DNA from 3 places in the Ensifer sp. 22521 genome. Region 3 is predicted to be linked to each of the others. Evidence: predicted binding sites of a transcription regulator. Region 3 holds the regulator's gene; each other region holds the start of a gene.
What was found. Region 3 encodes PhoB, which activates phosphate uptake and scavenging genes when phosphate is short. Its sites were predicted from a motif close to TGTCATNNANCTGTCAT; they were not measured.

Region 1 (5,362 bases), on a different contig from region 3:
GGGCGCGTGGTGGCCGGCCGACTATAGCGGCGAGCCCTTGGTTTCCTTCTCGGCGGAAGAGGCCGGCGAACTCGGCCTGAAGATCGGCGACACCGTGACCGTCAACGTGCTTGGCCGCAACATCACCGCCAAGATCGCCAATTTCCGCAACGTCGAGTGGGAATCGCTTTCGATCAACTTCGTCATGGTGTTTTCGCCGAACACCTTCGCCGGTGCGCCGCATGCGTGGTTGGCAACCGTCATCGATCCGGCAGCGACGCCGGAAGAGGAGGCGGCGGTGCTGAAGGCCGTCACCAACGCCTATCCGACGATCACAAGCGTGCGGGTGAAGGATGCTCTCGACATCGTGAACGGGCTGCTTGGACAGTTGGCAACCGCCATCCGGGCGGCGGCCGCAGTGGCGCTCGTCGCCTCCGTCCTGGTGCTTGCCGGTGCGCTCGCCGCTGGCAACCGGGCGCGCGTCCACGACGCCGTGGTGCTGAAAACGCTGGGTGCGACGCGCGCGACCCTTATCCGGGCGTTCAGCTACGAATATGCCATTCTCGGCCTCGCAACGGCGGTTTTCGCCCTGTTTGCCGGCGGAGTTGCCGCCTGGTTCGTCGTCAGCCGCATCATGAAGTTGCCGTCAGACTTCCTGCCGGATGTCGCGATCCTGACCGTCGTCGGGGCGCTGGTGATGACCGTCGGCATCGGTCTTGCCGGTACCTGGCGTATTCTCGGGCAGAAGGCGGCGCCGGTCCTGCGGGAGCTTTGAGCGGTGAAGTTAACCGTAAATCCCTGTCGTGCATGCCGGAAACGGCCGGATGCGTTCGAATCCAGGGGCTTCGGGTCTTGTACGCAACGGGTTTCGGCATCATATTTATCCACAGGCATGCTGGAGCTCCGCAGCGGCGCCTGGGCGTGGAAGCCAGCCTTCCAAAGCGAGACTGTTCGCCGCCCGACACCGTAACTTCCACCGGAGCTTAAATGAGGAAACAATGGCTGATCTGAGAAACTACCAAACCCGAATGTCGCCCGCCGGCGCTCAGGCGGGTGCCGTGATCGATGAGGGCCTTCGCGCGTACATGCTGAAGGTCTACAACCTGATGGCCCTGGGCCTGGCGATCACCGGCGTGGCAGCTTACGGAACCTATGCGCTTGCCGCCTCCAATCCGGCATTCGCCCAGCTCATCTACGCTTCGCCCCTGAAGTGGGTCGTGATGCTGGCGCCGCTGGCGATGGTCTTCTTCATGAGCTTCCGCATTAATTCGATGAGCGTCTCCGCAGCACAGACGACGTTCTGGATCTATGCCGCCCTGATGGGCCTGTCTCTGTCGTCGATCTTCCTGGTCTTCACCGGCCAGAGCATCGTGCAGACGTTCTTCGTCACGGCCGCTTCGTTCGGCGCTCTGTCGCTCTACGGCTACACGACCAAGAAGGACCTGTCGGGCTTCGGCACGTTCCTGATCATGGGCCTCTTCGGCCTGATCATCGCGTCGATCGTCAACATCTTCCTTGCTTCGTCGGCCCTCGGCTTCGCGATCTCCGTGATCGGTGTTCTGATCTTCGCTGGCCTCACCGCCTACGACACGCAGAAGATCAAGGAAATGTACTACGAAGCCGATGACAGCACCGTTGCCGGCCGCAAGGCGATCATGGGCGCGCTGACGCTCTACCTCGACTTCATCAACCTGTTCATGTTCCTGCTGCAGTTCATGGGCAACCGGAACAACTAAGCTTGAAACGAATAGCGGAAAAGGCGGCCTCGGCCGCCTTTTTTGTTGCCGGAAATAGTTGATCGCGTCCCGGCCCCCATGGGAGTAAAGGACGACGAAACCTCGAGATGCAGTTTACCGCCATGTCCCTGAGTCTGCGTGACGCCACCTTGGCCGACCTTCCTGCCATCGCAGCGATCTATCGCGAATCCGTACTGAACGGCGTCGCCACCTATGAGATCGAACCTCCTTCCGAAGCGGAGATGCGAAACCGCTTCGAGACGATCATCGGCAACGGCTACCCCTATGTGGTCGCATGCGATGGCAGCGGATCGATCGTCGGCTATGCCTATGCGTCCGCCTTCCGGACGCGCACGGCCTATCGCTTTCTGGTCGAGGATTCGATCTACCTGGCGCCGGAAGCGCGCGGCAAGGGTGCTGGCAAGGCGCTGCTCGTCGAACTCATTCGTCGTTGCACCGAGCTCGGCTTCCGGCAGATGGTTGCGGTGATCGGCGGTGCCCACCCGGCATCGATCGCCGTACACAGTTCGCTCGGCTTCGAGCATCAGGGCACGATGAAAGCGACCGGCTTCAAGCATGGCCGTTGGCTCGACACGGCGATCATGCAGCTCGCGCTTGGCGAGGGCCAGAAGAGCGATCCGCCGGAAGACGTCTATCCAGACACGCTCTATCAGAACTGATCGTCGCCTCGCGGACGCCCGACATGCGCTGATTGCAGTCGGCCGTCCCGGGGCGGGTCAAAGCCCTGCGTCGGAAGAGGTCGCCGCGCATCTCACCGGGACGCCGGTGCGGATCAGGTCTTAAGGCGCGTCGCGATCTTGCAGGTCCGCTCCCAGCGCTTCAAGCTTCTGATATTTCGCAGGTCGTTATTGCAAAACCGCTGCGCAGTTTTGCGCGACCTGCTTCAGGTTTCCACCAGCTTCAGGACCTTGTCGAACACCTTGAGCACCTGGGCGAGCTCGTGGCCGCGTTTCAGGATCGTGCCGTGAATGTTCAGCACGCTATAGGCGCCCTGTTTCGTCGACAGCTTCGGGTTCTTCTCGATCCGGTAGAGCGGCATTTCTCCCGAACGCTTGAACACCGAGAAGACCGCGCGGTCCTTCAGGTGGTCGATGGCGTAGTCCCGCCATTCGCCTTCGCCGACCATTCGACCGTAGACCCAAAGGATCTGGTCCAACTCGCGGCGATGGAAAGTGATGGGGGGAGGGTTCTTGGCGTTCTTGTATTCGTGAAGATGGACGACCACTTCGGAAGTGGTCTCGCGCTGATGGCGCGCCTCGCCTTGCGGCAAATCCGGCTCATCGGTCATCGGCAATCCGGCCTTCTGTTGTGACAGAACGATAACAGTGTGCCTGACGTGAGCCGAAAAGCAAGCCGGAAGCCGTTGGACGAAGAGGGCATTTCTTACCTCTGCCCCATTTCAGTCAAATCGCCGCCCCAATTCACCGCAAAACTCGCGAGCGCTGACGGACAGAGTCGTTGCCACCGTATGTCCGGTCAGGTCGTCATGCTGCGGGAGTTCACCGAACGCAGCCATGGCCGGTTCGGTCCGGTAACTTCGAACCCTCAGCCCCAGCCCCTCGATGCTGCCGGGCCGAACCACCCCCTTGCGCCGCGCCCGCTTACAACTTGCCTTGCGGGCCGGCGAGCACCGCCGTGGCGCCGATGATCGCGCCCGGCGTTTCCTTGTCCTTCATCGATTGCAAGAGAACGGCACAGCCACTGTTGCCGGGGCGCTCGGTCAGAACTGTTGCGGGAAGGGTGAAGGTTGCCGGCTTTCCGTCCCACATGCCGATCGTCTGAATGTCGCGCACGGCATGCCAGTAGGGGATTTCCTTGCCGCTGTTCTCCCCCTTCTCCATCTTCACCACTTTCGCGCGGTCGAAATAGACGACGACGACGTTCGCCTTGCCGATGCCGCTACCGACGTTGATCTGGATTTCTTCGCCCTGGATCTTCGCCTCGACGGGAACGGCAAGCCCCTTGCCTTCGGCCTTCATTGTCTCCAGCCGCGTTTTGATCGCCTGAAGATTGCCGCCGTTGACATGGTCGCGCCCGTTCAGGATCGCCTGGGGCGTATAGACGCCATTGCGACCGAGCATCCGGGCATAGGCATATTGCCGTTCGGTATTTTCCTTGGAGGCCAGTGTGTCGGCCCAACCGAGATAGTTCCAGTAGTCGACATGGTAGGCGAGCGCCACGACATCACCGCCATCGACAAGCGCCTTCAGCGCCGCATCGGCCGGCGGGCAGGAGGAACAGCCCTGGCTGGTGAACAGTTCCACGACGCCTTTGATCACCTGTCCGTCCTGTGCCCCGGCCGGTGCACCAGCGGCTGCGAACAGCCCGAAAGCCAGTGCAAAAGGGCGAATGAAAGAACGGTCTGCGGATGTCATGGCGTCACTTCGTTGGGGGCCGTCGGCCTACTCCTTATGGGGGAGTTCATTACATACGCCGGCCACGCATCAACGGGAAGTCACGTTGGAGTGAGGTGGCGGGTGAGCACAGGCTTGTGTTGGGACGTTTTGGGATTTGACAACCAAAGAAAGAGCCGGGTCGCCTCTCGGCGTCCCGGCTCCAATGCTTCGCGATGGTCTGGCGATCAGGCGGCGAGGTCGCGCAGAACCGTCTGCAGGATGCCGCCGTTGTTGACGTAGGTCACTTCGTCCAGCGTATCGATCCGGCAGATCAGCGGAATTTCCTTCGCGCTGCCGTCGCCATAGGTGACCTTGGCAACGCGCTTTTCGCGAGGCTGGACATTGGCGAGGTTGTCGATGGTGACGATTTCATCGCCCTTGAGGCCCAGCGATTCCCAGGTCGTGCCTTCTTCGAAGACGAAGGGGATGACGCCCATGCCGACCAGGTTCGAGCGGTGGATACGCTCGAACGACTGCGCGATGACGGCCTTGACGCCGAGCAGATTGGTGCCCTTCGCAGCCCAGTCGCGCGACGAACCGTTGCCGTATTCGACGCCGGCGAAGATGACGAGCGGAACGCCCTCTTCCTTGTATTGCATGGCGGCGTCGTAGATCGACATCTCTTCCTTCGACGGATAGTGGATGGTGTAGCCACCTTCCTTGCCGTTCGGGCCGAGCATGTGGTTGCGGATGCGGATGTTGGCAAACGTGCCGCGCATCATCACCTCATGGTTGCCGCGACGCGTACCGTACTGGTTGAAGTCGGCAACGCCGACGCCATGACCGATGAGGTAGGCACCAGCCGGCGAGGCAGCCTTGATCGAACCGGCCGGCGAGATGTGGTCGGTGGTGATCTTGTCGCCGAATAGGCCGAGGACGCGCGCGCCCTTGATGTCGGAGATGCCCGAGCCGGACTTGCCCATGCCGACGAAGTAGGGTGGGTTCTGCACGTAGGTCGAGCCATCGTCCCAGGCGTAGGTCTGGCCCGGAGGAACCTGAACGGCCTGCCAGTTTTCGTCGCCCTTGAAGACGTCCGCGTACTTGGTCGCGTAGAGTTCGCGGGTGACGTACTTGAAGATGAACTCCTGGATTTCCTTGGAGGTCGGCCAGATGTCCTTGAGGAAGACCGGGTTGCCGTCCTTGTCTTCGCCGAGCGGTTCGTTGGTCAGGTCCTTCTGGACCGTACCGGCGAGTGCATAGGCGACGACGAGCGGCGGCGAGGCGAGGTAG
Region 2 (5,362 bases), on a different contig from region 3:
CGCCACGGAAGAAGGTAGCGAGCGACGGGATCGGGTTGCGGATGTACTGCTGGTACGGAATGCTGCCATAGGGCAGGAAGGCGTTGGAGAAGCCGGTCAGCGCCTCGAACTCGACATTGGCGGTCATGCCGCCGAATTCCGGCGAGAAGACGTTGCCCGACTGCATCTCGCGGATCGTCGGCATCGGATCGGGCGAGAGCTTGACGTTGGGCAGGCGGGTCGGATCCCAGAAGGATTCGCTCATCAGCACGATGACGTCGGGCTTGCCGCGGTGCGAGGTGCCAGCCGGAAGCGGCTTCACCGGAATGCGATCGATGGCGTCGGCCATGTAGCCAGCGGGCGCGCTGACATTGGCCATCGGCAGGTTGATGGCGAAGGCAAGCGCAAAGCCGTTGTGCTTATAGTTCTCGGTCTGGTCCCACATGATGGGGATGACCTTCAGGCGATCACGGATCCAGGAGAACTGGTTGTAATCCATGATGTGCCAGAAGGCGAAGAGCAGCGGCAGCGCAAAGGCCGCACGAGCGATGCGCTCGCGGCGCGTCAGCTTGGGGAAATTGCGCCAGGCGTAGCGCAGCAAGAGGCCGATGGCGGCAACGGCGGCGATGAGGCCGACGACGATGCCGACGGCGGTCCAGGGGCGGTCCTTCACCAGCACCGGCATCAATTCCATGATCTGGCGGCCGAACAGGAAATCGGTCGGATAAAGCGGATCGGACAGGAAGACCTGCTTCTGCTGGCAGACGACGGCGGGTATGATGGCGAGCGGCGCAATCACCACGGCCGACTTATGTTCGCGGCCGAAAATGCCGTCGACGGCCAGCAGCATCAGGAAGAATGCACCGACAGTCGTCAGCGCCGGGCGCGTCGGGTCGAGCATATAGGCGAGCGTATCGGCCATCGACTGGCGCACGATCAGCTCGACGGCGAAGACGAGAGCGGCTGCGACAAAAAGGGAGAACAATGCGCTGCGGGTGGCCGCAAGCGTCTTGGCGTGCCGTGCGGTGAAGCCGGGTCTATCGACATAGACGCGCGAACCTCTCGCGACAGCGGAATCGATACTAGCCAACATGTTCTCCAGTTTCATAAATGTGTCGTGTAACTGTCATACGCCCGTCATTTTGAACAGGGGATGAATGGTTTCTTAACGGGGTTTGGGAACAGCTTTTCGTCGCGTGAGGGCGCTGCAACGGCCCTTCATAAGAACCGGGAAAGACAGAATTTTTCGGTTTTTTTCGCGGAGCGGCGATTGCCTGTGGGTATTTTCCTGCGGATTGCGCTAAAGAACATTGCGAAAGTCAGACGCAATCGCTCAGAACAGACCGACAGGCCCGCTCATGACCGCTCACAAGATCGCCCCCTCGCTCCTGCGCATCGCAATCGCCCAGCTCAATCCGACGGTGGGCGACATCGCCGGAAACCTGGCCAAGGCGCGTGAGGCGCGTGCCGATGCGGCGCGCCAGGGCGCCGATCTCCTGCTTTTGACGGAGCTGTTCATTTCCGGCTATCCGCCCGAAGATCTCGTGCTGAAGCCGGCATTCCTGAAGGCCTGCCTCCAGGCGGTCGAGAAGCTCGCGAGCGACACGGCGGACGGCGGCCCGGGCGTCATCATCGGCTTCCCGCGCCAGGCCAAGACCGGCCGGCACAATTCGGTGGCCGTGCTTGACGATGGCAAGGTGATCGCGTTCCGCGACAAGGTCGATCTGCCGAACTATGGCGAGTTCGACGAGAAGCGCGTCTTCGACCAGGGCGAGATGCCGGGCCCGGTGAATTTCCGCGGCGTGCGCATCGGCATTCCGATCTGCGAGGACATCTGGGGCGATCTCGGCGTTTGCGAGACACTAGCGGAAAGCGGCGCGGAAATCCTGCTGTCGCCGAACGGTTCGCCCTATTTTCGTGGCAAGGTGGATGTGCGCCACCAGGTGGTCCTCAAGCAGGTGCTCGAGACCGGCCTGCCGATGATCTATGCCAACCAGCTCGGCGGCCAGGACGAACTGGTGTTCGACGGCGCAAGCTTCGCCTTCAACACCGACAAGTCTCTCGCCTTCCAGATGAGCCAGTTCGAAGAGGCGATTTCGATCGTCGAATGGAAGAAGGGCGAAAGCGGCTGGCATTGCGAAAGCGGGCTGCAGTCGCGCCTGCCGGAGCGCGAGGAGGCGGACTACCGCGCCTGCATGCTCGGCTTCCGTGACTATGTGAACAAAAACGGCTTCAAGAACGTCGTACTCGGCCTTTCCGGCGGTATCGATTCCGCGATCTGCGCGGCGCTGGCGGTCGATGCGCTCGGCGAGGAGCGGGTGCGCACCGTCATGCTGCCCTATCGCTACACCTCGCAGGAATCGCTGAAGGACGCCAAGGAATGTGCCGCAGCGCTCGGCTGCCGCTACGATATCGTGCCGATCTCCGAGCCGGTCGAAGGGTTCTTAAGCGCGCTCTCCGACATGTTCGAGGGGACCGAATCCGGCATCACCGAGGAGAACCTGCAGAGCCGTACCCGCGGCACCATCCTGATGGCGATCTCCAACAAGTTCGGCTCGATGGTGGTGACGACGGGCAACAAGTCGGAAATGTCGGTCGGCTATGCCACGCTCTATGGCGACATGAACGGCGGCTTCAATCCGATCAAGGATCTCTACAAGATGGAGGTCTATGCCATCTCGCGCTGGCGCAACACCACGGTTCCGCCGGGCGCGCTTGGACCCTCCGGCGTCGTCATTCCCCCAAATATTATCGACAAGGCGCCCTCGGCTGAATTGCGTCCCAACCAGACGGACCAGGATTCTTTGCCGCCCTATCCGGTGCTCGACGACATTCTCGAATGCCTGGTGGAAAAGGAGATGGGGACCGACGAGATCGTCGCCCGCGGCCATGACGAGGCGACGGTTCACCGGGTCGAACACCTGCTCTACATTGCCGAATACAAGCGGCGGCAATCGGCGCCGGGCGTCAAGATCACCAAGAAGAATTTTGGCCGCGACCGGCGGTACCCGATCACCAACCGCTTCCGCGATCGAGGGTAGCCGATGAGCGCGTTCGGCCAAGGGCGGGACGGCAAGGAAAGCTGTCCGGAGTTCACGGACGAGGAAATCCGGCTGATCCGGCTGTGGTCGCTGAGCGACGTTTCTGCTGGCCGGCAGCTCTCGGCGCAGATCGCCTATTTCGCGACGCCGGCGGTCTTCGGCATCTATGGTCTTGCAAGCGGCAGTATCGCCATCGTCGGCGTGGCCTTCGTCTGCATCCTTGTGCTGTTGGCTTGGGGCGTCGTCTCGACCTGGCGAGATCAACGCAATTCCAATTTGATGCAGTCGATCTGCGCCAAGGTCGCGGCGACGCTGCCGGCCGGCGAAGAACGCAAATAGCTGCCTTGGTCGCGGCGGGAGAACGGGATGCGCAGTTCCATCGAGACCTATGACATCGTTACCGGTGAAACGCGCGTCGTCTGGCAGACCGATCGGCTGGTCGAGGCGCCGAACTGGTCGCGGGACGGCACGCACCTGGTCATCAACGGCGATGGCCGTCTTTATCGCCTCGGTTTCGACGGTTCGGAGCCGGTGGAGATCGATACCGGCTTTGCCGCGCTCTGCAACAACGACCACGGCATTTCGCCCGATGGCGCCACCATCGCGATCAGCGACAAGACCGAGTTCGGCAAGTCGGCGATCTACCTGCTGCCGGCTAGAGGCGGCACGCCGCGGCTCGTCACCCGCAACCTGCCGTCCTATTGGCACGGCTGGTCGCCGGATGGGCGAAGAGTGACCTATTGCGGCATCCGCGACCAGGTCTTCGACATCTATACGATTTCGGTTGATGGCGGCGAGGAGCAGCGGCTGACCCACGGGGAAGGGCGCAACGACGGACCCGACTGGTCGGCGGATTGCGAATGGATCTATTTCAACTCCAGCCGCACCGGACGCATGCAGATCTGGCGCATCCGCCCCGATGGCAGTGACGTCACGCGCATCACCGACAGCCCCTATGGCGACTGGTTTCCGCATCCGTCGCCGGATGGGAAGCATCTGCTGGTGCTCTCCTATGACGGTGACGTTTTCGATCATCCGAGGGATCTCGATGTCCGCCTGCGGCTGATGGATATGGACGGCGGCAACCCGCGCATCCTGTTCGAACTTTTCGGCGGGCAGGGAACCATCAACGTTCCCAACTGGTCGCCGTCAGGCGATCGCTTCGCCTTCGTTCGGTATCAGCCTGAAAGCTGAGCGCGCTGGACAAGTATAAGGGCAGCGTGCTAGCGATGACCTCGTTCGCAGGGCGCATCCGATCCGCGGGAAGGGCAAGGCCCACCTGTCTCACTGAACTTGGTTGCCACACCTCTTTTCAGTCTGTGGGCGCGGATACCGGACGTGAATGAAAGGAGGTCTTTCATGATCGCGCGCGATCTTCCCGCGAACCTTACCCTCGAAACGATCCGCAAGCAGGCCAAGGCTTTTCTGAAAGCCGTGAAGGCCGATGATGCCAGTGCAAGGCAGCGGGCGTTTCCCTATTTTGCCGATCCCGCTGCAATGGGGCTCCAGGATGCGCAACTGGTGCTCGCCCGCGAGTTCGGCTTTTCGAGCTGGACACGGCTGAAGCGGCATCTTGAGAAATCCGGGAGCAATGCACCTGCAACCGAGCAGCTTGCAAACCGCTTTCTGTCTCTGGCGACCGTCTCCTACTTCGGCGACATAGCCGCTGATCCCGAGCGGTTCACCCAGGCGCTTGCACTGCTGGAAGAACATCCCGAAATCGCCGGCGACAGCATCCACGTTGCAGCCGCGCTCGGCGACGTAGAGGCAATTGACCGCTGGCTCGATCGCGATCCGAAACTCGTAGGCAAACGCGGCGGGCCGTATGACTGGGAGCCGTTGCTCTACGCTGCCTATGCCCGGGTTCCCGGCCATTCCTCTCTGCCCGCCGGCCGACGCCTGATCGAACGGGGTGCCAGTCCCGATGCGCATTGGCTTGACGACGGTCAGTACCGCTTCACGGCGCTGACGGGCGTCTTCGGCGAAGGCGAGGCCGGCCCCGAGCGGCAGCCGCAACATCCGGATTGCGTCGCTTTCGCGCGGCTGCTGCTCGATGCCGGTGCCAGGGCGAATGACAGCCAGGCGCTGTACAACCGGATGTTCGAGCCGGACAACACGTGCCTCAAGCTTTTGCTCGACTATGGCCTTGGCGCCAACGATCGGAACAATTGGCTGGTTCGCAACGATGGCGGTTTCGTTGAAAACGGCGAACGCGTTTTCGACTACCAGCTCGCCTGGGCGCTCGAAAAACGCATGGGCGAGCGCGTGCGCCTGCTGGTCGAACATGGTGCCGACGTCAATCGTCCCATCAAGGGCCGGACGCCCTATCAATGGGCAGAGCT
Region 3 (5,362 bases):
TTACTAGACGCATGCGGCGGACCTAGTCACCAAAAGAGTTATCGCGTTTGCAACCTCGGGATTCAACCGGGGTGCGGTGAGGGATTCTGCCATCCCCAACGCTGAGAACGGAGAGTGCAGAAATGAACTGGACTGACGAGCGGGTGGAGAAACTGAAGAAGCTTTGGTCCGAGGGCCTGAGCGCAAGCCAGATCGCGGCACAGCTCGGCGGCGTCAGCCGTAACGCTGTCATCGGCAAGGTTCATCGCCTGAGCCTTCCAGGCCGCGCCAAAGCCGGCGGCAGCACCACTGCGGCGACCCGCCCGAAGCGGCCGACCTCGGCGCCGCGCGCTCCGAACTACGCCTCGCGCGTTTCGACCCGCACCGTTGCCCGTCCGTCCGGCGCCACCGTTCTCAAGGAGGAGATCGAAGTCGATCTCGTTGCCGAGCAGGATTTCAGCATCCAGACCGACGTGGTCGTGCCAATGTCGCGCCGCCTCGAGCTGACCCAGCTCACCGAACGCACCTGCAAGTGGCCGATCGGCGACCCGCTGAAGGAAGAGTTCCATTTCTGCGGCAACGATTCCCCGGAAGCTTCGCCCTATTGCAGCTTCCATGCGCGGCTTGCCTACCAGCCGTCCGCCGAGCGCCGTCGGATGCGCTAAGGATCCGCACAGGACCAAAACGAAAGGGGCCGATCGGCCCCTTTTTTATTGACTTTTGTTTGCCCTTCTCAGCTTTCGAGCGAGTAGCCGGCGCCGCGCACGGTGCGGATGACATCAGGCATGGTCGAGAAGTTCAGCGCCTTGCGCAGGCGGCCGACATGCACGTCGACGGTCCGCTCGTCGACATAGATGTCGTGGCCCCAGACGCCGTCCAGCAACTGCGAGCGCGAGAAGACACGGCCCGGAGAGGACATCAGGAACTCCAGCAGGCGGAACTCTGTCGGCCCCAGGCGAACTTCGCGGCTGCGGCGATGGACGCGATGGGTTTCCCGGTCGAGCTCGATGTCGCCGCAGCGCAGCAGCGTCGAGAGAACTTCGGGCTTCGCCCGGCGGAGCATCGCCTTGACGCGGGCCATCAGCTCCGGCGTGGAGAAGGGCTTGACCACATAGTCGTCGGCACCGGTCGCCAGACCGCGAACGCGCTCGCTTTCCTCGCCGCGCGCCGTCAGCATGATGATCGGCAACCGCTCCGTCTCCGGGCGCTGGCGCAGCCTACGGCAAAGCTCGATGCCGGAGACGCCCGGCAACATCCAGTCGAGGATCAGAAGGTCGGGCAGGCGTTCCTGTAGCCGGATCTCCGCCTCGTCACCCCTGAGGATCGTATCGACGTCGAAGCCTTCAGCTTCCAGATTGTAACGCAGCAGGACGCTCAGCGCCTCTTCGTCTTCGACCACGGCGATTTTTGGCAACATCAGGTAACGTCTCCTTACCGCGAGCGCCGTGCGGGTCCAGCGGACCGGCCGGCACTCAGACACTCTAAATCTGGAGCACCCCCGCCAATTTCAAAGGCGGTGCGAAAAGCCGCATGCTTCAGATGCAGGAATTCGGGGCCGCGACCGAAGCCGCGACCGGATGATATTCATGGGGCACGCATTGCGAACGGCGCGTTTAACGCCAGAGCGGGATGAGGAAAAGTGTATGCGGTTGTCCCCCCCGCATCCCGCTCCAACCTTCTAGTCGTTGACCGAGCCCAACGTCGACGTGTTGTCATCCTTCGGGCGCTCACCTTCCGGCTGGGCACCCGTCGCCATGTAATAGATCGTCTCGGCGATGTTGGTCGCGTGGTCGCCGATACGCTCGATGTTCTTGGCGCAGAACAGAAGATGCGTGCAGGGCGTGATATTGCGCGGATCTTCCATCATGTAGGTGAGCAACTCGCGGAACAGCGAGGTGTAGATCGCATCGATCTCCTCGTCGCGTTCGCGAATGCTGTTGGCCTTTTCCGGCGAACGCGACGCATAGACGTCGAGCACTTCCTTGAGCTGCACCAGAGCGAGTTCGGCGAGATGCTCGAGACCGCGGGCGAGCTTGCGCGGGATGCCCGAACCGGCAACCGCGATCACGCGCTTGGCAGTGTTCTTGCCGAGGTCGCCGACACGCTCCAGGTCGGAGGCGATGCGGATCGACCCCATGATCTCGCGAAGGTCGGCGGCGACCGGCTGGCGCTTGGCGATCGTGACAATCGCCTTCTCGCCGATCTGGCGCTCGGCATCATCGAGAACGGTGTCGTCCGAGATTACCTTTTGCGCCAGCGCCAGGTCGGAATTGACCAGGGCGCGGACGGATTCGGCGACCATCTGCTCGGCGAGACCGCCCATTTCCGAGATGCGGCGCGTCAGGTACTTCAGTTCTTCGTCATAGGCGGACATGATATGCATGGACATGATCGTCGATCCTTACAGGCGCTTTCCAGTGACTGTTGCAGCCGTGATTGGCCTCAGCCGAAGCGGCCCATGATGTAATCCTGGGTGCGCTGGTCATCCGGATTGGTGAACATCTTGTCGGTGTCGTTCTCCTCGACGAGATTGCCGAGGTGGAACATGGCGGTGCGCTGCGACACGCGGGCGGCCTGCTGCATCGAGTGGGTCACGATGACGATCGTGAAGTTCGTGCGCAGTTCGTGGATGAGTTCCTCGACCTTGGCGGTCGCGATCGGGTCGAGTGCCGAGCAGGGCTCGTCCATCAGGATGACTTCCGGGCTGACGGCAACAGCGCGTGCGATGCAAAGGCGCTGCTGCTGACCACCGGAGAGGCCGGTGCCCGGCTCCTGCAGGCGGTCCTTCACCTCGTTCCACAAACCTGCCTTCTGCAGGCTGGTCTCGACCACATCGTCAAAGTCCGCCTTGGTGCGGGCAAGTCCGTGGATGCGCGGACCGTAGGCGACGTTGTCGTAGATCGACTTCGGGAACGGGTTCGGCTTCTGGAAGACCATGCCGACGCGGGCGCGCAGCTCGACCACGTCAATGGTCGGGTCGTAGATGTCGTCCTCATCGAGCGTGATCTTGCCGGTCACACGGCAGTTCTCGATGGTGTCGTTCATGCGGTTCAGCGTGCGCAGGAAGGTCGACTTGCCGCAGCCCGACGGACCGATCAGCGCCGTTACCGTGTTCTCGCGGATGTTGAGGTTGACGTCGAAAAGCGCACGCTTCTCGCCGTAGTAGACCGACACATCCTTGCCGATCATCTTGAAGGGAACCGTGTTCATTTTCTGATCCAAGGCTTTCTCGACCGCTGCTTCTGACATGATGTTCATAGTAATTACCTCACTACCAACGGCGCTCAAAGCGACGTCGCAACAGAATGGCGCCAAGGTTCATGACGACGAGGAAGATGAGAAGAATGATGATCGCGCCGGAGGTGCGCTCGACGAAGGCGCGTTCCGCCTCGTTGGCCCACATGTAGATCTGCACCGGCAGCGCTGTCGACGGCTCCATCGGCGAACCGGGATAGTCGACGACGAAGGCGACCATGCCGATCAGCAGGAGCGGCGCGGTTTCGCCAAGCGCGTGGGCAAGACCGATAATCGTACCGGTCAGAATGCCCGGCATGGCCAGCGGCAGAACGTGGTGGAAGATGGTCTGCATCTTCGAGGCACCGAGACCGAGCGCCGCCGAACGGATGGACGGCGGAACCGCCTTCAAGGCCGCGCGGGTGGCGATGATGATCGTCGGCAGGGTCATCAGCGTCAGCACGAAACCGCCGACGACGGCCGCCGAACGCGGCATGCCGGCAAAGTTGATGAAGACGGCGAGACCCAACAGACCGTAGACGATCGACGGAACGGCCGCGAGGTTGTTGATGTTGACCTCGATCAGGTCGGTGAGCCGGTTCTTCGGAGCGAACTCTTCGAGATAGATCGAGGCGGCAACGCCGATCGGCAACGACAGCAGGAGCACGATCAGCATCATGTAGAACGAGCCGAGGGCGGCAACGCCGACGCCCGCCGCTTCAGGACGGCTGGAGGCGCCGAAGGTGAAGATGCCGGTGTTGAAGCTCTTCTTCAGGACGCCGGCGCTTGCGAGCTCGTTCATCCAGGTGACCTGCTGGTCCTTGACCTTGCGCTTGCTCTCTTCGACCTTGAGGTCGATCTGCCCCTTGTTGGCGGAGTCGATGTTGGCTTCGGCCAAAAGGGTGACCGGAATGGTCTTGCCGACGATGGACGGATCCGCCACGACAATGTCGCGCAAGAGCGTACGGGAGCTCGCAGAAACCATGTCGGTCGCCTGCTTGACCAGCGGCCGCTTGGTCGCATCGATGCCGAGCTGCTTGACGAGCGCATCACGCACCAGCAGCGGATAGTTGGCGGTCATCAGTACCTTGCTGTCGGTCGTGCGCTCACCGTTGGGGTCGATGACCTTTTCGGTGAATTCGATCGGCAGCGTGATCGTCGTCTGCTGGAACGCGGTGTAGCCGTTGGAAATGACGGTCCACAGCAGCAGCGCCAGGAAGAAGAGACCGGTGCTGATTGCCGCAATGCCGTAGGCGCGGAACCGGCGCTCGGCGGCATAGCGGCGCTTGATGCCGATATCGCGCTTTGCGGATTCAGGACGGGCGGAGATCCGGACGGTCGGGGAAGCGATGTCGGTCATTCGTACTGTTCCCGGTATTTGCGCACGATGTAGAGCGCGTAAATGTTGAGGCCGAGCGTGATGACAAAGAGCGTGATGCCCAGCGCGAAGGCCACCAGCGTCTGCGGCGAGGTGAACTCGAGGTCGCCCGTCAACTGGTTGACGATCTTCACGGTCACCGTCGTCATCGGCTCGAAGGGATTGATCTGCATGCGGGCCGCGACACCGGCTGCAAGCACCACGATCATCGTTTCGCCGACGGCACGCGATGCGGTCAGAAGCAGCGCGCCGACAATGCCGGGAAGTGCAGCCGGAAGAATGACCTTCTTGACCGTTTCCGAACGGGTGGCGCCGAGGCCCAGCGACCCGTCACGCAGCGCGCGCGGCACCTGGGTGATAATGTCGTCGGAAAGCGACGACACGAACGGGATCAGCATGATGCCCATGACGATGCCTGCGGTGACCACGCTCTGCGCCTGGATGAAGTTCTGGTAATTGCCGGTGGCAAGGCCGTTCAGCTGCGCCGAGATATCACGCAGGAACGGACCAACGGTCACGAGAGCGAAGAAACCGTAGACGATGGTCGGGATGCCGGCGAGCACTTCGAGCAGCGGCTTTGCGGTCGAACGCAAGCGCGGGCTTGCATACTCCGCCATGTAGATGGCTGCGAAGAGGCCGATCGGCACTGCAAAGAGCATGGCGACGAAAGCGATGTAGAGCGTGCCGGTGAGAAGCGGGATCAGCCCGAACTGGCCGGAGGCGCCGCCGCTGCCGGCAGCAGCGAAGCGCGGATCCCAGACCGTGCCGAAG

Region 1: a site for PhoB is predicted at 3,045-3,061, ahead of ACTJKE_RS03110 (DUF2794 domain-containing protein). Genes of this name have one in related genera too.
Region 2: a site for PhoB is predicted at 1,093-1,109, ahead of ACTJKE_RS16280 (LTA synthase family protein). Genes of this name have one in related genera too.

Annotation. Positions count from the first base shown of each region.
Region 1 covers NZ_JBQENM010000002.1:215,638-220,999, forward strand. Annotated here, with positions in the region: gene ACTJKE_RS03095 (ABC transporter permease) at 1-754, shown strand, start outside; gene ACTJKE_RS03100 (Bax inhibitor-1/YccA family protein) at 978-1,715, shown strand; gene ACTJKE_RS03105 (GNAT family N-acetyltransferase) at 1,838-2,395, shown strand; gene ACTJKE_RS03110 (DUF2794 domain-containing protein) at 2,620-3,024, opposite strand; gene ACTJKE_RS03115 (DUF1223 domain-containing protein) at 3,338-4,111, opposite strand; gene acnA (aconitate hydratase AcnA) at 4,318-5,362, opposite strand, start outside.
Region 2 covers NZ_JBQENM010000009.1:258,656-264,017, reverse strand. Annotated here, with positions in the region: gene ACTJKE_RS16280 (LTA synthase family protein) at 1-1,069, opposite strand, end outside; gene ACTJKE_RS16275 (NAD+ synthase) at 1,338-3,020, shown strand; gene ACTJKE_RS16270 (hypothetical protein) at 3,024-3,359, shown strand; gene ACTJKE_RS16265 (TolB family protein) at 3,387-4,214, shown strand; gene ACTJKE_RS16260 (ankyrin repeat domain-containing protein) at 4,380-5,362, shown strand, end outside.
Region 3 covers NZ_JBQENM010000010.1:135,500-140,861, forward strand. Annotated here, with positions in the region: gene ACTJKE_RS17240 (GcrA family cell cycle regulator) at 123-644, shown strand; gene phoB (phosphate regulon transcriptional regulator PhoB) at 713-1,396, opposite strand; gene phoU (phosphate signaling complex protein PhoU) at 1,658-2,371, opposite strand; gene pstB (phosphate ABC transporter ATP-binding protein PstB) at 2,422-3,237, opposite strand; gene pstA (phosphate ABC transporter permease PstA) at 3,251-4,573, opposite strand; gene pstC (phosphate ABC transporter permease subunit PstC) at 4,570-5,362, opposite strand, start outside.